DNA from 3 places in the Eubacterium sp. AF19-12LB genome. Region 3 is predicted to be linked to each of the others. Evidence: predicted binding sites of a transcription regulator. Region 3 holds the regulator's gene; each other region holds the start of a gene.
The links. The regulator Rex, encoded in region 3, represses fermentation and respiration genes when NADH is low (regulators of the CRP and FNR family bind a similar motif). The targets are predictions, from matches to a motif close to ATTGTTAANNNNTTAACAAT.
Positions count from the first base shown of each region.

Region 1: a site for Rex is predicted at 4,535-4,554, ahead of DWX29_RS06580 (acetyl-CoA C-acetyltransferase). Genes of this name have one in related genera too.
Region 2: a site for Rex is predicted at 2,183-2,202, ahead of gap (type I glyceraldehyde-3-phosphate dehydrogenase). Genes of this name have one in related genera too.

Region 1 is NZ_QUGP01000005.1:122,081-129,755, forward strand. It holds gene DWX29_RS06565 (acyl-CoA dehydrogenase) at 1-1,104, opposite strand, end outside; gene DWX29_RS06570 (3-hydroxyacyl-CoA dehydrogenase NAD-binding domain-containing protein) at 1,197-2,036, opposite strand; gene DWX29_RS06575 (enoyl-CoA hydratase-related protein) at 2,095-2,886, opposite strand; gene DWX29_RS06580 (acetyl-CoA C-acetyltransferase) at 3,157-4,341, opposite strand; gene DWX29_RS06585 (transglutaminase-like domain-containing protein) at 4,651-7,179, opposite strand; gene DWX29_RS06590 (DUF58 domain-containing protein) at 7,309-7,675, opposite strand, start outside.
Region 2 is NZ_QUGP01000010.1:19,500-27,174, forward strand. It holds gene DWX29_RS10210 (MBOAT family O-acyltransferase) at 1-93, shown strand, start outside; gene DWX29_RS10215 (GDSL-type esterase/lipase family protein) at 161-1,006, shown strand; gene DWX29_RS10220 (histidinol-phosphatase HisJ family protein) at 1,085-1,852, opposite strand; gene gap (type I glyceraldehyde-3-phosphate dehydrogenase) at 2,315-3,331, shown strand; gene DWX29_RS10230 (phosphoglycerate kinase) at 3,535-4,731, shown strand; gene tpiA (triose-phosphate isomerase) at 4,821-5,573, shown strand; gene DWX29_RS10240 (right-handed parallel beta-helix repeat-containing protein) at 5,743-7,056, shown strand; gene gpmI (2,3-bisphosphoglycerate-independent phosphoglycerate mutase) at 7,079-7,675, shown strand, end outside.
Region 3 is NZ_QUGP01000002.1:280,689-288,363, reverse strand. It holds gene DWX29_RS03045 (DUF2339 domain-containing protein) at 1-2,163, opposite strand, end outside; gene arcC (carbamate kinase) at 2,311-3,243, opposite strand; gene DWX29_RS03035 (ABC-F family ATP-binding cassette domain-containing protein) at 3,360-5,282, opposite strand; gene DWX29_RS03030 (redox-sensing transcriptional repressor Rex) at 5,479-6,117, shown strand; gene DWX29_RS03025 (NAD(P)H-hydrate dehydratase) at 6,131-7,627, shown strand.

The DNA of each region.
Region 1 (7,675 bases), on a different contig from region 3:
GTAGATTTCTGTGATCTTAGCATCACGCATCATACGCTCAACGTCATATTCTCTGATATAACCATAACCACCGTGTAACTGAACAGCCTTTGTTGTAACTTCCATTGCAACTTCTGCTGCGTATAATTTAGCCTGAGCTGCTTCTACAGAATATGTCTTCTGTGTTTCTTTAGCCTTAGCTGCCTTGTATACAAGCATCTTAGCAGCTTCTACCTTAGTAGCCATGTCTGCTAACTGGAACTGTGTATTCTGGAACTGTCCGATTGTTCTACCGAACTGTTTTCTTTCTTTTACGTATGCAATAGTTGTTTCTAAAGCACCTTCTGCAAGACCAAGAGCCTGAGCTGCGATACCAATACGTCCACCATCAAGTGTATGCATAGCGATACCGAAACCTTTACCCTGCTTACCAAGTAAGTTTTCTGCTGGAATACGGCAATCTTCAAAGATTAATTCGTATGTTGCTGAACCACGGATACCCATCTTCTTTTCTTTTGTACCAAATGAAAATCCAGGTGTTCCTTTTTCAACGATGAATGCTGAAATTTCTTTCATCATTCTACCACGTTTTTCAACTTTACCTGTAACTGCAATGATGATATAAATATCTGCATATTTACCATTTGTAATAAAACATTTTGAACCATTTAATACCCATTCATTTGTTTCTTTATCGAAAACAGCCTTTGTCTGCTGTCCCTGTGCGTCTGTACCAGCACCTGGTTCTGTTAAACCGAAAGCACCTAATTTTTCACCTTTTGCAAGTGGAACTACGTATTTCTGCTTCTGTTCTTCAGTACCAAATGTCATAATAGGATCGATACAAAGTGATGTATGTGCTGAAACGATAACACCTGTTGTACCACAAACCTTTGATAATTCTTCAACGCACATAGCGTATGTTAAAGGATCACATCCCTGTCCACCATATTCCTTAGGAACTGGGATACCAAGGAAACCATTTTTTGCCATTTTTTCAACTGTCTCTACAGGGAACTGTTCATTTTCATCTGTTTCCTGTGCAAGAGGTTTTACTTCATTTTCGGCAAATTCTTTGAAAAGGCTCTGAGCCATTTCATGTTTCTTACTTAATGTAAAATCCATTATTAAATTCCTCCATGTAAATTAAATAAATATATAAGGGGATACCACTAATCATCGACTAGTGGCACTCCCTAACTCTCATGTATATTGTATTATTTGCTGTAATCGTAGAAACCAACGCCAGTCTTTCTTCCAAGCTTTCCTGCACGTACCATCTTTCTAAGAAGTGTATGTGGACGATACTTTGGATCACCTGTTTCAGCCTGAAGTACTTCCATAATAGCAAGTACAATATCAAGACCTACTAAATCACCTAATGCTAAAGGTCCCATTGGATGAGAAGCACCAAGCTTCATGGCTGTATCGATATCTTCTACTGAAGCGATTCCGTCAGCATAGATTCCGATTGCTTCGTTAATCATTGGGATTAAGATTCTGTTAACAACAAATCCTGGAGCTTCAGCAACTTCTACTGGAGTCTTTCCGATTTCTGTAGCGATTGTCTTAATCTGTTCAACTAATTCCTTAGGTGTGTTTCCACCAGCAATAACTTCAACTAACTTCATTCTGTCAGCTGGGTTGAAGAAATGCATACCAATCATAGGTCTGTCAAGTCCAGCACCGATTTCTGTGATTGATAATGATGATGTATTTGTAGCAAAAATACATTCAGGTTTTACGATGCTCTGTAATTCCTTAAATGTTTCTTTCTTAATTGACATTACTTCTGGAGCAACTTCGATTACTAAATCGCAGTCTGTACAGATGTCTTTTAATCCTGTCTGGATTTTTCCTAAAATTTCAGCACCTTTTTCTGCTGTGATTTTTTCTTTACCAACAAGGAAGTTGATGTTCTTTTCAATTCTTGCCTTTCCTCCATCAGCAAATTCCTGCTTGATGTCACAAAGACGTACTTCATATCCGTCTGTCATTGCAAATGCCTGTGCAATTCCTGCACCCATTGTTCCTGCACCAATAACTCCTACTATCATTGTTTTTCCTCCTAAATGAAAATATAAATATTATCTGAATATAAATTCAGCATTCCGCTTATTTATTTGCAAATGGTACTACCTTTAATTTCTTTTCTTTATCTTTTTCAAGGAAGTTACCCATTCCTGCCTTCTGGTCTTCTGTTTCGAAGCAGCTACCGAATAATTTTTCTTCGATTACGATTGCATCGTCCATACCTACTTCAAGTCCTTCGTTAATTGCCTTCTTGCAAGCTCTGACAGCAATTGGAGCGTTCATAGCGATTCCATTAGCCATCTTCTTAGCTGCATCCATTAATTCTTCTACAGGATATACTGCATTAACAAGACCAATTCTTAAAGCTTCAGCAGCCTTAATGTTTCTTGCTGTATAAATCATCTGTTTAGCCATTCCCGGTCCAACAATTCTTGCAAGTCTCTGTGTTCCACCAAATCCAGGTGTAATTCCAAGACCTACTTCAGGCTGTCCAAAAATTGCATTTTCAGAACAGATTCTAATATCACAGCTCATAGAAATTTCGCATCCACCACCTAATGCAAATCCATTAACAGCAGCGATTACAGGGATTTCTAATGTTTCAATCTTTCTAAATACATCATTTCCCTTTTTACCAAAAGCTTCACCTTCTGCTTTTGTAAGTGTTGACATTTCTCCTATATCTGCACCTGCAACGAATGATTTTTCGCCTGCACCTGTGATAATTAATGCTCTTGTTGTATTAATATCAATTGCATCAATTGTTTCTTCTAATTCAGTAAGTACCTGGCTATTTAAAGCATTAAGTGCCTTTGGACGGTTGATTGTAAGAACACCTACAAATCCTTCCTGTTCATATGTGATAAATTCCATATTTATTCTCCTTAATATAAAAGTCAAAGCAAATAGCATTCTACGCTTTGGGCTATAAAAGTAAAATATTTGTTATATTGAGCCATCTCAAAAAAACAATTTACACTTCAAACAGGTAAGCCCCATCACCGTTATTTCAATATGTGAAAGAGCTCACCTGATTGCTTAAGACGAAATGCATATGTAAAAATTATTAACTTATTCTCTAACAGATTAAAAAGTTATTAACTTCAATTAACAATCCATCATCTGCATTTCATTTATTTTTTATTAGTCACGTTCAACGATTGTAGTACATCCCATACCACCACCGATACATAATGTAGCAAGACCCTTCTTAGCGTCTCTCTTCTGCATCTCGTGAAGTAATGTAACAAGGATACGGCAACCTGAAGCTCCAACAGGATGTCCAAGTGCGATTGCACCACCGTTTACGTTTACTTTGCTCATGTCGAATTTTAAGTCTCTTGCAACTGCTACAGACTGTGCTGCGAAAGCTTCGTTAGCTTCGATTAAGTCCATATCATCGATTGTCATATTAACTTTTGCTAATGCTTTCTTTGTAGAAGCAACAGGTCCAACACCCATGATTGATGGATCAACACCACCAAGTGCTCCTGTTACGAATGTAGCCATTGGTGTAACACCTAATTCTTTAGCTTTTTCTTCGCTCATAACTACAACTGCTGCTGCACCATCATTAATTCCTGATGCATTACCTGCTGTAACTACTCCATCAGGCTTACCTGAGCAGCATCTTAACTTGCTAAGAGTTTCAACTGTTGTTCCAGCTCTTGGTCCTTCATCTGTATCAACGATGATTGTCTGTTTTCTTGTTTTAACTTCAACAGGAACGATTTCATCTTTGAATTTTCCTTCAGCCATAGCCTTTTCACATTTCTGCTGTGAGTTAGCTGAGAATTCATCTAATTCTTCTCTTGTAAGTCCCCACTGATCAGCTACGTTTTCAGCTGTAATCATCATATGGTAATTGTTAAATGCATCTGTTAAAGCATCATTAACCATTGTATCAACAACTGTTCCGTTGTTCATTCTGTAACCAAATCTAGCCTGTGGTAAAGCATATGGTGCCATTGACATGTTTTCCATACCACCTGCAACTACGATATCAGCATCTCCTGCCTGAATCATCTGTGCTGCCATATTTACACAGTTAAGACCTGAACCACAAACAACGTTAACTGTTACAGCTGGTGTTTCAATTGGAAGTCCTGCCTTAAGTGCTGCCTGACGTGCAACGTTCTGTCCAAGACCTGCCTGGATAACACATCCCATATATACGTGATCAACCTGATCAGCTGGAACGCCTGCTCTGTTAAGAGCTTCCTTAATAACGATAGAACCTAAAACAGGTGCTGGAGTTGTGCTTAAAGCTCCACCCATTTTACCAATAGCTGTACGGCATGCGCCTGCAATAACTACTTTCTTTGACATGATAAATATCCTCCATATAAAATAATTTAATTACGCGTCGCTTTTGTAATATATATTCTAAGTAATCCCTTACGACACACTCTTGTTCAATGATAACATAGGCCAATATATCTTGCAATAAACCGCATTTAAAATATATGTAAAATTTGTGTGAATACCATTAATTCACGCAGTTATCCCTATGTCCACTGAGATTGTTATAATTTTAACAAATTATATTTTCTTTGTCTAGTGAAATATAAAAAATTAGGTGAAAAATATCGAATTTTTAAATAATTAAAGGAAAAACATTTCTATAGTTTATAAAATTTACATTCCTTTAATTCTAAGCCAAATTAGTTTACCATATCTATTATCTTTTTTCATTTTCTTAATTAATTTATTTCTAAAATTAATATAAATAAAATATACTTTTTTCTCATCTTCACTTTCTATCTTTTTATCAGAAAATTTTTCTTCCAAAGCCTTTTTGTATAACCAGTTCCACTCTTCTTTATTCACAATATCCAACTCATTCATTATATATTCAAATTCATCATATTCAATTGTCTGTTTATTCAAATTATTCTTCTTGTTTATATTTGATTCTTCTCTGTTTCCTTTATTTAAACTTCTAGCCTTCACATTTATTGGATTTGCACCACTTAATGTTTTTCTTTTTAAATTATTTTTGCCTGCGCACATTCTTCTTCCAACGCAATAAAGATAAGTATACGCTTCAACAGCAGACATATTTCTGCATTTTCGTAATTTTTTCTTCTTTAATGCATTAAATTCGACAAATAAAATCACGACTGCAATTATAACTAGCAACATAATGCCAACCATCACTTTTCTATTTTCGTTTATGTTTGTATTATCACTATTTTTAGTGTCACTCTCATTTGAATTTTCTAAATCAGTATTTTTATTTTCATTGCTTTGTGTCTCATTAGCCTGTGTCTGTGAAGTTGTTGCTTCTACAATTTTATTAGTTAAATTTTCAGTCTCTTTTTCTTCCGGGCTATTAACAGATTCAGCTTCAGTTAAGGATGTGTCAGCTATTGTATGATCTTTAACAACCCACCCGATATATGAATTCAACACTTCTGTCCATGCATGCGCCATCTTATCTGTCACAACTGCCGTATAATGTCCATTTTTATCTCTTTCAAATGCACTCGATGGGATTGCGAATCCTTCCACATATCTTGCTGGAATTCCACACATTCTATACATTAATGTTGCAGTTGTAGCAAAATGAACACAAAATCCTTTTCTGCTCTCTGTCAAAAAATACTCTGATACATCCTGCCCTGACGGAGTCTTTCCCGGCATTAAAGTATATTTAAATCCATTTGAAAATAATTTATCAATATTACTTGATACATCATCTATATTGTCAGAATATATCTTACTTTTATATTCTCTTATTTTACTCAATTTGTCCGGAATCTGCTCATCTACAATTTTCGCCACTTTGTTTTCATAAATTTTCCAGTCTTCAAAATCACTACCATAATCCATCTCATCTAATGCCATAGCATCTTCCATTGGAAAATAATTATATTTCTGATATGTTTTTGAATTCTCTCCACTTATAAAATTTAGATTTCCATGTCCATTCACCGTATCATCATCTGTGACTTTTGCATAATATGGCACAAATGCAATATTCTTACATTCTGTAAAAACATCTAATGTTGCAATTTGTAATGCTGCCGGCACTCTTGAATGATTTATTCTATTGTAGGTTTCACCATATATTCTTTTTCGGTTGTCAGCTTCTTTCATCAATCTATAGCCACTAGAATCTTTTTCTAAATCAGATAAACTAAACTCACTCCATTTATTGTTTTTATAAGTTTCACCCACAAAATTTTTAATATAAAACGTTCCCTCTGGCATTTGAGTTAATGTTACTTTAAGCATTTTTGTTCCCGTAATTGTACGTTCACTACTATTATTCAAATTACCATTCAAAACTATTTTATCATTTCTAAACGGTCCTCCAAAAAACGATAATATCTGTGTAGGTAATTCTTTAAGTTGAAAATTTTGAATACTGGATTTTACCTCAATATATTTAAGTTCATTTATTTTTTTATTTTCCTTAATATATGGTCTCATTCCAAAAGCCAAACACATAAGAACAGTTAAAACTATCCCTCCGGCAACTATGCTCCCAATTGCATTTCCATGTTTTTTCAAAACAAAATATAATCTATATACCATTACTCCGCCAATTATAAATAAGCAGTTTTCAGTTGATGGGAATGCTCCAACAGTACATGTTAATGCAATAGGAATTACCATAAATAAAGTAACCACGAAAAATCCTTTTTCCTTTTTTGTAATTAAGACAAATGTAATCGAAATCACAAAAATCACTAATGTTACAATAACCCAAAATTCCCAGTTATCATTTACATTAGTTATTTCTTTTAATGACAAATATTTATTAATTCCTATTTTATTTAAATTTGAATACTCAAGGATATAATTTGAATTTAAAATATTATTATATTTTTTATAAATAGAATAATAGGCTTCAGAAATAGGCGAAATACCTCTTATAAGATGAGCACATGCAACTTCAGGATTTTCGAAAGTCCATGTAACTAAAGTTACACAACTCATTCCCCCAATTATAAGTATCCATTTGTAAATATATTTAAAACAATATACAAATATATACGCAATAATTAATGTTATTGATACAGTTAATATCAATCTTTTTATATTTGCATTTATTTTAAATTCGTAAAAAATTGTATTAAATAAAGTCACAATTAAAAAAGCTAAAATACAGATTTTAACACCAACATCTAGTATGCTTTTATTATTCCAACCCTTCAATGCATTTTTCTCCATAATTTTATATAAGCCTTTCAACGAAATTTGCTAATTTTAAAATTAGTAATAAACTATTTTACTATTTTATTTTAAAACATAATTCAGACAATTTTATTAATATAAATTTGTTTTTTATACTTCAAAATATAATTTTTTCCATTGTATTTTATTTTTGTTTTTCGTTATTCTAAGTTCACTATCATTAATTTTTATAATTCCATTAGATTTCATTTCTATGACAGTGCTATAGTTTTCTTTTTCTAATTTATCATTTAATGCATAACTATTTTCTTCCTGCAGTTTGTGTACATCTGTAATCAATATTTCGTTTAGCATTTGGTATAAATTTTCCAATGATGTTATCTTAAAATTAACTGTTTTCAATCTTTGTCCGTCATACCATGAAACCACATTGTTGCATTTTTCCTGAAGCAGTGAAAATGAAATATCGGTTGCAATTTCTATTGATTCAATTATGCTTTTTTTATCTTTGCTATTG
Region 2 (7,675 bases), on a different contig from region 3:
GTAGCGTCAGTAATTTTGATTATAATATTCTGGGTATGTGTGTATAGAATGAGTACAGCGGCAAGCAATCCGTTTTTGTACTTTAGATTTTAAAAATGATAATAACCTCTTAGCGGATTAAGGTTTAAGTTAATATTTATATTTTAACAGGAGAAAACAGATGGATAAAAAGGCTATATTTGATAAATATGGATTCTTGATTGTGATGGTTGTATCTGTTGTGATTTTTGGAATATTTCTGGGAACAAAAGACATAATAAAATACAACGAAACTAAAAAGATAGCGGAACAGGAAAGTAAAGAGAATAAAGGAAAAAAAGTAATCCAAAGTGATACCGGAGAAATCCGGATAGTTACGGATGAATCGGGAGAAACTCAGACAGAAGCCGTTACAGAGGAAAAACAGCATCGTGATTTTGTAACTGTAGATGAATCATATTTGGATGGAGCCTTATTTATAGGAGATTCAAGAACACAGACAATATCTTTGTATGCAAATTGGGATAAAACAGTATTTTACGCAGAACAGGGTGTGTCCGTATGGAAGATTTTAGATGAAAAAATCGTTAAATCAGGAAAGAAAAAAATAACTGTAAAAAAAGCCCTTGAAAAAAATAAATTTGAAAAAATTTATATAATGCTTGGAATAAATGAAATTGGAACAGGAACAGCAGATACATTTGCTGAGCAATATGGTAAAGTAATAAATACTATTAGAGAAAAACAGCCTGATGCAATAATATTTATTCAAAGTATTATGCATGTGACAAAAAAGAAAGACAAAGAAGAAACTTATATAAAAAATAAGGAAATAGATAAAAGAAATAAGAAACTTAAGGAACTTACAAACGGATACGACATAATATGGCTTGATGAAAACGAAGTGTTTGATAAAAAAGATACAGGGGCTCTTGACCCTAAATACACAAGTGATGGAGTTCATCTTATGCCTTCATGTGTGCCAAGATGGAAACAGTTTTTCCTTGAACATGGAATAGTAAAATAGGATAAATTAATCTTTATAATAAAAATGAAAAAACTACAAAACTTCAGATTGTTAAATGAAGTTTTGTAGTTTTTTTAGTTATTCATTAATATTTTTAAAATTAAAATGTTCTATAAGTTGTGCGGCTTTGTCAAAACCATATCCTATATTATCAGCAACATGGGCATCGGAGCCTACAGCCACAAGTTTTCCACCAAGATCTTTATAAAATGAAAGCATATCAAAGTGGGGATTTACAAAATCCATTCCTTTTGCAAGTGCACCGGTATTAATTTCTAAAGCAATATTTTTATGAATTATTTCTTTAAATATCTGTTCGACAATGTTGAAATAATCACTACAATTATAGTTTTTATCTTTATTTGGCGCATATCTGACTATGTAGTCTAAATGGCCTAATGTATTGAATGAATTAAACAATTTTAATGCATCAAGTAAAGTTGAAAAATAAGTCCTGAAAGCATCAGCTTCATTACGATTTTCCCAAAATTCAGAATAATATGGGTCCATGTTGTCTACAATATGACAGGAGCCAATGACATATTCAAATGGATATGATTGTAAAAAATCAGCATTTTTTTTGTAGTTGTCGCATGTAATGCCAAGCTCAACTCCAATATGAAGATTGATTTTTGAAGAGTATTTATCTTTTAATATGTTTAATTCATTAAAATATGAATCGGTATCTATATCAAATGATTCACCCGGAACAGGCCAGAACCAGTCCTGGTGGTCAGTGATGCAAATATCTTTCATATTTAAACTTATGGCTTTGTTTATTATATTTTCCAAATTCTCATCTGAATCAGCAGAAAATTTAGAATGTACATGAAAATCAGATAACATAACGTATATTCTCCTTATGTAATATGTATTGCAACTTGTTAATGTTTCAGATTCAGGTATAAATATATATTCCAAACACGTTGTTTTTCTTATTTTGCTGCGCCGTTTATAATAAATAAAAAAGTAAAACTCGCCTAAAGGCTCAAACATTACTTTTTTATTTACACTATGCTCGCAAAATTGCGAAAAACTTCCTATCGTTTGTTATATATATTTATACCTGAATCTGAAATAATTACAAATTAGCAAAGAAAAAAATTATGAGTAGAATATAACAAATTTTGCTGAAAATTACTATATTAATGAGAAGATAAAAGTAAAAACGTTTTATTTGTCAAAAAATTAACAAAATATGAGAAAAATGCAAAAAACTTCTTGATATTTGGAAAGTATTTATGTAGAATAATCAATAGGTTAATATTAATTAACAAAATATATCTTATTTAATAGGAGGACAATTAAATGTCAGTTAAAGTTGCAATTAACGGTTTTGGACGTATCGGACGTCTTGCTTTCAGACAGATGTTTGGAGCAGAAGGTTATGAAGTAGTAGCTATCAATGACTTAACAAGTCCTAAGATGTTAGCTCACTTATTAAAGTATGATTCATCACAGGGTAAATATGACAAGGCTGAAACAGTTTCAGCTACAGATGATTCAATCATCGTTGATGGAAAAGAAATCAAGATTTACGCAGAAGCTGATGCTTCAAAGTGTCCTTGGGGCGAATTAAAAGTAGACGTAGTATTAGAATGTACAGGTTTCTATACATCTAAGGCTAAAGCACAGGCTCATATCGATGCTGGTGCTCGTAAGGTTGTTATTTCAGCTCCAGCTGGAAACGATCTTCCAACAATCGTTTACAATACAAACCACGAAACATTAAAGGCAGATGATACAATCATTTCAGCTGCTTCATGTACAACAAACTGCTTAGCACCTATGGCTGATGCACTTAACAAGTACGCTCCAATCCAGAGTGGTATCATGTTAACAATTCATGCTTACACAGGTGACCAGATGACTCTTGACGGACCACAGAGAAAAGGTGATTTAAGAAGATCAAGAGCTGCAGCAGTTAATATCGTACCTAACTCAACAGGTGCTGCTAAAGCTATCGGATTAGTTATTCCAGAATTAAACGGAAAATTAATCGGTTCTGCACAGAGAGTTCCAGTTCCAACAGGTTCTACAACAGTTCTTACAGCTGTAGTTAAAGGAAAAGATATCACAGTTGAAGGTATCAATGCAGCTATGAAGGCAGCTTCAAACGAATCTTACGGATACAATGAAGACGAAATCGTATCAAGCGATATCGTTGGAATGAGATATGGTTCATTATTTGATGCTACACAGACAATGGTATCAAAGGTTGATGATGATACTTATGAAGTACAGGTTGTTTCATGGTATGACAATGAAAACTCATACACAAGCCAGATGGTTAGAACAATCAAATACTTCTCAGAATTAGCATAATAAATAAGAAATCTTTAAATAAGATCCATAAGGGTCCGGTCTTAATTGGACCGGACCCTTTTATATTGCGCTGATAATATGAATGTCACATCTATATGGATGTACATTTCATGGGCGCATATAATCTTGGAATAAAGTTTATACTGATTCCGGGATTTATGAGACTACGCGCATGACGCGCTTAAATGAAAGGAGCACATATAATGCTTAATAAGAAATCAGTAGATGATATCAATGTAAAAGGACAGAGAGTGTTAGTTCGTTGTGACTTCAACGTACCATTACAGGATGGAAAAATCACAGACGAAAACCGTTTAGTAGCAGCTTTGCCAACAATAAAGAAATTAATAGCTGATGGTGGAAAGGTAATCCTTTGCTCACATCTTGGAAAGCCAAAGGGAGAACCAAAGCCGGAATTATCATTAGCACCAGTTGCAGTAAGACTTTCAGAATTATTAGGACAGGAAGTTAAATTCGCAGCAGATCCTGAAGTAGTAGGACCAAATGCTAAGGCTGCAGTTGAAGCAATGAAAGACGGAGATGTTATTCTTCTTGAAAACACACGTTATCGTGCAGAAGAAACAAAGAACGGAGAAGAATTCAGCAAAGAATTAGCTTCACTTTGTGATGTATTTGTAAATGATGCGTTCGGAACAGCTCACAGAGCACATTGTTCAAACGTTGGTGTAACAAAATTTGTTGACACAGCAGTTGTAGGATACTTAATGCAGAAGGAAATCGATTTCCTTGGAAACGCAGTTAACAATCCGGAAAGACCATTCGTAGCTATCCTTGGTGGAGCAAAAGTTTCATCAAAGATTTCAGTTATTGAAAACCTTCTTGAAAAGGTTGATACATTAATCATCGGTGGTGGTATGGCATACACATTCATGGCTGGTCTTGGTGAAGAAGTAGGTAAATCACTTCTTGAAGAAGATTACAAAGAATATGCTGTAAACATGATGAAGAAAGCTGAAGAAAAGGGTGTTAAGTTATTAATCCCTGTCGATACAGTAGTTGGAGATAACTTCTCAAATGACTGCAACTTCAAGGTTGTAGGACGTGGAGAAATCCCAGCTGATATGGAAGGTTTAGATATCGGACCAAAGACAGCAGAATTATTTGCTAATGCTATTAAAGGAGCTAAGACAGTTGTATGGAACGGACCAATGGGATGTTTCGAAATGCCTAACTTTGCTAATGGTACAATTGCAATTGCTAAAGCTATGGCAGATCTTAAAGATGCTACAACAATCATCGGTGGTGGTGATTCAGCAGCGGCAGCTAACCAGTTAGGATTTGGTGATAAGATGTCACATATTTCAACAGGTGGTGGAGCTTCTCTTGAATTCCTCGAAGGTAAGGAATTACCAGGTGTTGCAGCAGCAAACGATAAGTAGGATATACAATATTATATAAGGCATCATCAGCAGTTAAAGGCTTAATATGCTTTTAACTGATATGTCTTAAATATAGAGGAGATTATATAATTATGAGAAAGAAAATTATCGCAGGTAACTGGAAAATGAACAAAACTCCTAGTGAGGCAGTTGCTTTAATCAATGAATTAAAACCTTTAGTAGCTAATGAAGATGTAGATGTAGTATTTTGTGTACCAGCTATTTCAATAGTACCGGCTATGGAAGCAGCAAAGGGTTCAAACATCAACATCGGTGCTGAAAATATGTATTTTGAAGAAAGTGGTGCATATACAGGAGAAATAGCTCCTAACATGTTAACAGATGTTGGAGTTAAGTATGTTATCATTGGACATTCAGAAAGAAGAGAATATTTCGCAGAAACAGATGCAACAGTAAATAAGAAAGTATTAAAAGCTTTTGAACATGGTATTACACCTATTATTTGCTGTGGTGAAACTCTTGAACAGAGAGAACAGGGTGTTGCAGTTGATTTCATCCGTCAGCAGATTAAGATCGCATTCTTAAATGTAACAGCAGACCAGGCTAAGGAAGCAGTTATCGCTTACGAACCAATCTGGGCTATTGGAACAGGTAAGACAGCTACATCTGATCAGGCAGAAGAAATTTGTGCAGCAATCAGAGAATGTATCGCAGAAGTATATGATGATGCAACAGCAGCAGCTATCAGAATTCAGTATGGCGGTTCAATGAATGCTGGAAATGCAGCAGAATTACTTGCTAAACCTGACATAGATGGTGGTTTAGTTGGTGGTGCAAGCCTTAAAGCAGAATTTGGAAAGATTGTCAACTATAATAAATAAGATTTTAAATAAGGGTTGTTGCAACAAAATTGCATCAGCCCTTTATTGAAGAACAGATTGAGTATTTAATAACAATTAACTATTATCAGATATTAAATTTAAGGAGTAAGTTTTAAAATTAAAATTCTTTTGTTTAATATCAAACAAAAAATTCGTTAGGAATATGAATATGAAGAAAAGAAATAAAATAATTATAAGATTAGTGTCTACATTGGCAGTTATGCTATGTGTAACAGGAGTAACCCATATACAGGCAAAGAATGTATATGCTAAGAAAACAATAACAATGACAACAAAGTCAATTCCTTCAGAAATAAAAAAGTATTCTAATTATAACAAATATACGAAGTATACAGTAGCTTTTAATTATTATATGAAGCAATTAGAAAAAGCAGGCGGTGGTAAATTTATTATAAAAAAAGGCACATACGAAATGTCTAATTCTGTATATATTCCATCAAATGTTCAGGTTGTGTTGAAGAATGGAGTTGTATTAAAAAATATATATCAAACTGGTGGAGCAGGATATCCACCATCAAATAATGTATTTTCATTATGTCCACCATCAAAAAGCAAGATAAAAGGGTCATGTAAAAAAGTAAGTGGTGCAAAGAACATTTCAATAACAGGTAAAGGGAATGCTACAATTGACAATAATTTTGTTGAAGGTGGAGGAACAATTGTAATATCCCACAATAAAAATGTAAAAGTTTCAGGAATAACATTTAAAAATCAGAATGGAGGACATTTCCTTGAAATAACAGGTGTAGAGAATGTTGTTATTGAAAATTGTACATTTAAAGGTTCTAAAGCAAGTACAAGGGCTAAAAATTATATGAAAGAGGCTATTAATCTTGATACTCCGGACCCTGAAACACATGGTCTTAATGCAGTGTGGGTTGCACAGGATAGAACAGATAATAAAAATATAACAATAACAAACAATGTATTTGATGGAGTTACACGTGGTGTTGGTACACATAAGTATTCACAGAAGAATGGTGAAAATGTTTATCACGAAAATGTAGTAATAACTAATAATACATTTAAAAATATTTTTGACAATGGTGTATTTATACTTAACTGGAAGAATGCAACCATTGAAAATAATACTTTTAACAAAATTGGATTAAAGAGTAAGAAAGCTTATAGTAGTGGAGCACATGCTATTTCAGGTGGCGGAATAGAAGGCATACATGTAAAAAATAATACATTCTCTAATGTTAAGAGAAATCCAATATATTTTTGTGTGCAGCAGAATGTAGGCTCTGCAAGCAGCTACTCAAAAGTAAAGACTAATATTACAAAAGAACAGACTGAGGAAATGTTAACCAACACAGTTAGTAACTGTGGTTATGATATGAATGTTATTTTCAAAGGATACGATATTTTGTATTTCAGAGGAAATAGCGAAAGAACCCGTGAGAATGCAGTGGCAATTAATTTGAAGAAGCAGGAAATTTCATGGGGAATAGAAAAATAAAGTTTAATTTAAGGAGAGAAAAATGAGCAAAAAACCAACAGTTTTAATGATTTTAGACGGATATGGATTAAATGAAAATGCAAAAGCAAATGCTGTTGCAGAAGCTAAAAAGCCTGTAATGGACAAGCTTATGGCAGAATATCCTTTTGTAAAAGGTTATGCAAGTGGAATGGCAGTAGGCCTTCCTGACGGACAGATGGGAAATTCTGAAGTAGGTCATTTAAATATGGGTGCAGGAAGAATTGTATACCAGGAATTAACAAGAATCACAAAAGAAATTCAGGATGGAGATTTCTTTAAGAATGAAGAGTTAGTTAAGGCAATGGAAAATTGCAAGAAAAACAACAGTGCATTACACATCTTTGGATTATTATCAGACGGTGGTGTACACAGCCATAATACACATATTTATGGAACAATTGAAATGGCTAAGAAATTTGGTCTTGAAAAGGTATATGTACATGCATTCTTAGATGGTAGAGATACACCTCCTGCATCAGGAAAAGATTATGTTCAGGAATTAGTAGATAAGATGGCTGAAATTGGTGTTGGAAAGATTGCTTCAATTTCAGGACGTTACTATGCAATGGATAGAGATAATAACTGGGATAGAGTTGTT
Region 3 (7,675 bases):
TGTACTAATTACAAAACATAATATTCCACAGACAAAAAAGCTTAAAGCATGTCCGATAGTGTTATCATATGTAATATCTAATAAAATTAGTTTTGCAATGCTTACTAAAGAAAGTACAAGCCCGTAAATACGAAGCGATTTGAAAGAAAAACAAAATCCTAACACAATACATAATATTGCAAACAAAAAGGCAAAAATGCTAATTAAGTAATTTGGTGAATTGAATGAATTTAAAATTATAACCATTAGAATAGTGAATTTAATTCCAACATATATACCAAAAGTAATTTTTTCTTTCTTTAAATAATTCTGTGAATTTATCAAAAATAGTACTAGAGTCACTAGTATGGCAATGATATGTAATGCAGGACTATTTAGTTTGATAATAAAACGTAATTCACAAATCATTAAAAATAAATTTACAATATCAGTTGTAATATTTGTACTTTTTTCATTCTTTCCTGATATCCAGTTTTTAGAGAATGGCGTGAACTTTGCCACAATATTAACTAAACATATAATAATAAAGCTTGTAAAATCCTTAGCTATATGTGTAGAAAATAAAGGAGCAATTATATTGCTAAAATCATTTATCGTAATAAAGATGAACATACAGTATAATAATATTTTTATTTTATTACTATAATCTTTTGTATATTTCATTAAGAATGAAAATAGACATAAAAGTGAAATACTAATGAGTAATCTTGAAACATTATTAGTAGAACTGTTTAGTACGAAAAATATAAAATACACAATACTGAATATCTTATATATATATTGCTTGTAAAAATAACCGTATACAGCAAATGGGATAATAAATATTGATAAATAAAAATAATTATAAATAAAATTCCCGCTGTTATCAAAAGCAATTTGTACCATACTAATTATCGGAACAAGCATCATGGCAGTTTGAAGAAGTATAATATTAAATTTGTTTTCATCTTTAAATTTTAATTCAATTCCAATAAGAATTAAGAGCGCTACGGCTATATTAAAGAATTCATTGAAACTAAAACAATATAAGGTCGTTAAAGCAATATAATAAAACATATTTGTAATACTGAATACAGCAGAAAAATTGTTATCTACTTTCATTTTAACAAACCCGGTAATAATAATAGAGGATATAAAAAGTAGTAGGATGCAGTAAGACAAAATAATCACTGTGCTATTTCCTGCATAAAGTTTATAGTCAGGCATTGTAGCATTAAAAGTGAATAAGCATATTATATTGAATATATTGCAAATTGAATTTTTGTGATATTCATCTTGAATATTAGTGTAATAAAATATTGATTCTGTTACTACAAAAAATGCAGAGAGAAAAAGCAATTTGTTCCAATCGCCTGAAGCGTGACAAAAATAAGTGCCAAATAAAATGGAAATTGTAATACCTGCCTGACCAATAATTGCAAAAATATATGATTTTGTTTTAGATAATACACAAACAAATAATGCCCATACAAATATAAATAAATATAATGTTATTTCGTTAATAATTTTAAAATACATGTTACTCAGCAACAATGAAATGAATATTGCCCCTGTGCCACATCCACTAATTGAAATATAAAGCTTGTTATGTGAATCTTTTTTTAGAAGAAAAATTCCGGCTATCATAAGTGCAAAACTGAAAATATATAAAATTAAAATTTTTGCAGTATCAGATAACATTGGCAATACTAAAGTGGCAAATAAAATTAAACTGATAAAAATTAATACAGAGGCAAAAATTCCCATTAAAGATTTGCCCATGAGTAATTCAAAATTATTGAAATTTTTAGTTGAATTTTTTCTAACACCATTGTCAATGCTAGTGCCTGTAGTAGAAGTGACAGGTGAATAAGGATGAACCTGACCCTTAGAATAATAAGGCTGTGGTGCAGAACTGTGCCCGGCAGAATAATAAGGTTGTGGATTAACCGGAGGTTTGTCCGCAGAATATGTATTATTATGTTCGGTTTCATTCTCAACAGATAATTTTAAAAGATTTAACTGGTTGTTAAGATAGTCTAATTCTTTTGTTAAGTATTCAATTTTATTTTCGATTATAGCTTTGTCTATGTTTTCTTTATTGTTAGAATACTTTTCAATTAAATCATTTAGTTCTAATCTGGTTTTAATTAGCTTTTCTTCATATTGTAAAATATCGTGCATAAATACCCCTTTTATATACAGAAATAATAAAAAAATAATTTCTGTATGTATACATTATTTTTGAATAAATAATATGCCCGCTACTAAAATACGCATTGTATATTTTGTAGAGAGCATATTGTAAACATTTGTTAATTAAATTGACTGTTATTCAATTACAGTACCAATTTTTCCTCTGATTGCATCTTTAGCTTTAGCAAGGTTAGAAATGATAGCCTTTCTTCCCTTCTTTGCTAATACGAAATTGAGAGATGCATCAATCTTAGGAAGAGAAGTGATAGGATCAAAGTATCCTTTATCAATTAAATCTTCAGCTTCTTTTGTAGTTAAAGTACCGAGTTCTTTAACTTCTCCGTCTACATCAATTGTAAGATTATCACTTGATGTAAGAATCATAAGAGCATCAGCATCTAACATGTCTGCAAGTTTAGCTGCTGTATAATCTTTTTCAATAACAGCACTGGCACCTTTTAATCCTGTACGCTGTTCAAGAACAGGAATTCCACCGCCACCTGCTGCGATAACTAACTGATGAGCATCAACTAAAGCCTTGATTGCATCAATTTCATAAATATCAATTGGCTTAGGACTTGCAATGATTCTTCTGTAGCCTTCATCGCCTTCTTCGTATTCAACGTAGTTACCTTTTTTCTTCTCATTTTCAGCTTCTTCCTTAGTCATAAGACGTCCGATAACTTTAGAAGGAGCGTTAAATGCTCTGTCAAAAGGATCAACTCTTACCTGAGTAATAATAGTACTTACAGGTTTATATAATCCTCTTGAAAGTAACTCTGAACGAATTGCATTCTGTAAATCGAATCCAATATATCCCTGACTCATTGCACTACAGATTGACATAGGTGCAACAGTTCTGTCAGGGTCAAGTCTTGAAAATTCAGTCATTGCAGTCTGAATCATTCCGACCTGAGGACCATTACTGTGAGTAATAACAACATCATATTTTTCTTCTACCAAATCTGCAATAGCTTTTGCAGCAAGTTTTACACGTTCCTGTTGTTTAGGAAATGATTCACTAAAAGCATTTCTTCCTAAAGCAACTACAATTTTTTTGTTAGCCATAAGTAGTCTCCTTTACTGATATCAGGATAAAACCTGATGTAATTTGAGGTCCGTTGAGACCAAAATCTTATAAATATTTTAACTTATAATAAGGAAAAATACAATAAATAAACCGTTTATTCGTCAAGTAAATCGGATAATTCTTCCCATTGAGCCATTAGCTTGTCGAGAGTTTCGCTAATTTTATCCTGTTCTTTACTGATTTCGTTTAATTTAGCTGAGTTTTTAGCAATTTCAGGGTCAGCTAAAAGTTCATCTAATTCATTTAAACGCTCTTCATTAGTTTTTATCTTTTCTTCAACTTTTAAAATATCATTTTTCAATTTTCTAATCCTTGCCTGTTCGGCTTTCCTTTCTAAATAATTTTGCTTATTAGTAGAAGCAGAAGGAGTATTAGAAGAAGTTTGCTCTTCTTTTGGAGCATATATTGCTGTAAGTTCGTCCTTCTTTTCTTCGTAATAGTCATAATTTCCAATATAATTTACAATTGCTTTATTTGTTAATTCAATGATACGTGTGGCAGTTTGATTAATAAAATATCTGTCATGAGATACATAAAAAATTGTGCCGGTATAATTGTTTAATGCGTTTTCAAGAATTTCTTTTGAAACCATATCAAGATGGTTAGTAGGTTCATCTAATATAATGAAATTAGCTTCTGAAAGCATTAATTTTGCTAAAGAAAGACGACCTTTTTCTCCACCACTTAAATCTCCTACGCGTTTAAATACATCATCACCTGTAAACATAAAAGCGGCTAACACATTTCGGATTTTTGTGTTTGTAAGATTAGGATAAGAATCGCTCACTTCATCAAACAAAGTATTTGAATCATTTAATGTATGATGTTCCTGATCATAATATCCGATATTAACGTTTGTTCCGAGAGTAAAAGAGCCGCTATCTGCAGCAATTAGTCCGTTTATAATTTTTAAAATTGTAGTTTTTCCGGTTCCGTTATCACCGATAAGAGCAACACGTTCACCTCTCTTAATTTCAAAAGAAATATTGGAAAATAATGATTTGTTATCAAATGACTTTGCTAAATTTGAAACACTTAAAACATCATTGCCACTCGTACAGTTTGGTTCAAGTCTAAGAGTCATGGCATTTTCATATGTATCAGGATTATCGATTACTTCCATTTTACTTAAAGCTTTTTCACGACTTTCAGCACGCTTATAAAACTTTTCCTGTTTATATGAGCGAAGCTTGGCAATGACTTCTTCCTGATGCTTTATTTCAGCCTGTTGTTTGATATAGAGTTTAATTGCTGCTTCTCTAAGTTCTTTCTTTTTAACAGCGTAAGCTGAATAGTTGCCATCGTAAACATGGCAGTGTGTATTTTCTATTTCAACAATCTTAGTTACAATCTTATCTAAGAAATAACGGTCGTGGGCAACGATTACAACAGCTCCGTTATAGTTAGACAAATAAGTTTCCAGCCATTTGATAGAATTTAAATCAAGATGGTTTGTAGGTTCATCCAATAAAATAATATCCGGTTTTTGAATTAAAAGTTTACATAGTGCAACACGGGTTTTTTGACCTCCGGATAAAGTTGAAATTTTTTTATTAAAATCACTGTCTTCAAAACCAAGTCCACGAAGGGTACCATCAACTTCACTTTTGTATGCGTATCCGTTTAACAATTCAAACTGATGATGTAGATTTGTGTAACTGTTAACTATATCATCATAGCTGTCGCATCCATTTGCCATTAAGGATTCATATTCCCTTAATTTATTTTCCATATCTATAATATTTTGTTTTACGGAACGTACTTCTTCATATATAGAATTGTCTGTATCTAAATTCTGATATTGGGCAAGATAACCAACAGACTTATCCTTTCCGATAATTACATCCCCTGAATCGGATGAAAGTTCATTCATTATTATTTTTAATATAGTAGACTTTCCGGCTCCATTATTGCCTACAATGGCAGCTTTTTCATGGTCATTTACAAAAAAACTGCAATCGTCAAGAATAACTTCTTCACCATAAGCCTTGCTTATATGATTGCATGATAAAATCATAGGAATCCTCCTGTGTTTGTAGTGTTTTTATATAATCAGCAAAAATAGGCTGATACCACGTAAGATTATAAAACGAAAAGCTAAAACAATCAATGAAATACTGTAAAAGAACAGTGTCAAAAAGAATGATAAATATTTGACAATGTTTGCCCTAAAACATATAATTGAAGTGGTTAAATAACGAAGGAGAACGGAAATGAGAAAAATATCCAAGGCGGTAATCACAAGATTGCCAAGATACTATAGATATTTAGATGAATTAATACAGCAGGATGTCGAAAGAGTTTCGTCTAAAGAATTAAGTGACATGATGAATGTTACGGCCTCTCAGATACGACAGGATTTGAATAATTTTGGTGGGTTTGGACAACAGGGGTACGGATATAATGTTAAATATCTGTATGATGAAATCGGAAAATTATTAGGACTTGATGTGACGCATAAGATGATAATTGTAGGTGCAGGAAATCTTGGACAGGCAATTGCAAACTATGGAAATTTCAGAAACAGAGGATTTGAAATTACGGCTTTATTTGACAAAAATAAAGATTTAATTGGTAAAAAAACAGTAAATGGGACTGAAATCAGAGACATTTCTACTATAATAGATTATGTGAAAAATGAAAATATTGAGATTGTGGCATTGGCACTTCCTAAAGGACCGGCAACAGATATTGCTGGAAAATTAGTCGAATGTGGAGTGAAGGCATTTTGGAATTTTGCTCACACTGATTTAGGATTTAGCGATGACATAATAGTTGAGAATGTTCATTTATCAGAAAGCTTAATGAAACTTACATATAGAATATCAGAAAAAGCAAATAAAAATAAATAAGAGGTGAAGTACTATGGAAAGAATAATTTCTGGTACGGATATGAAAAAGGTTGATGAATATACAATTAATGAAGTTGGAATCCCAAGTTTAGTATTAATGGAAAGAGCAGCAAAGAGTGTTGCTGATTTAATTGAAGAAACAACAGATAAAAACAGTGAGGTAATTGCTATTGCCGGAACTGGTAATAATGGTGCCGACGGCGTTGCAGTTTGCAGGATGTTATACATAGATGGATATAACACCTGCATTTATATTATGGGAAACATAGATAAGGCAACACAGGAATTCAAAACACAGATTGAGATAGCACAGAAAGTTGGAATTGAAATCAAAGATGCTTCAAGACTGACAAGAGATGAAATGGATAAGAAACATGTAATTGTTGATTCAATATTTGGAGTCGGATTATCAAGAAATGTAGAAGGCGATTACAAAAAGTTAATTGAAGCAATAAATCAAAGCAAGGCAAAAGTTTATGCTGTAGACATTCCATCAGGCCTGAACGCAGATACAGGAAAAGTGATGGGTGTGGCTGTTAAAGCTGATTATACTGTATGCTTTGGAGAACTTAAACTTGGAGCAGTTCTTTATCCGGGAGCAGATTATTGTGGAAAACTATCATTTGATAATATAGGTTTTCCGGATGTTTCCTATAAGAAGTGTGAAACAGTTTATAAATACCACACAAGCGATGATTTAAAACTAATTCCGAAACGACCGAATTATTCTAATAAAGGTACATATGGAAAACTTCTTGTTATAGCAGGTAATAAAGATATAACAGGGGCAGCGTTTTTATGTGCAAAGGCAGCGTTTAGGACAGGAGCCGGACTGGTAAGGATATTTACTGCAAAGGAAAATCGTGAAGTAATACAAAAACTATTACCTGAAGCAATGGTAAATGTATATGATACAGATGATTTTGACAAAAAGGCTTTAGATGCCTGTATAGAATGGGCAAATGTTATTGCAATTGGTCCGGGAATTGGAACGGGTGGAATACAAAAAAATATGGTTGAAGCAGTTCTTGAAAGCAGAAAGAACACGGTAATAGATGCAGATGGAATTAATGTTATTTCACAAAATGTTAAACTAAAAAAAATGCTTCATAAGAATGTAATATTGACACCGCATTTAGGCGAAATGGCCAGATTTGAAAATAAAACGATAGATGAAATAAAGGACAATCTTGTAAAAAGTGCTTTCAATATTAATTATATGTACAATGCAAATGGAATTCTAAAAGATGCAAGAAGCGTTGCTGTTACGCAAGATGATATATACATAAATATGACAGGAAACAGTGGCATGGCGACTGCAGGCTCGGGAGATGTGCTTACTGGAATTGTTGCAGGATTGTTGGCTATTGGGTGCAATGTAGAAAACGCTACAACGCTTGCACCATACATTCATGGAATTGCCGGAGATTTGGTAGCAACAAAGATGCCTAAAGCCTCTATAATGGCTACTGATATAATTGAGGAAATAAAAAATATTATGCCTCAGTAAATAATTGTGACACAATAATGATAAAGTTTCATTTAAAACTGTACATAA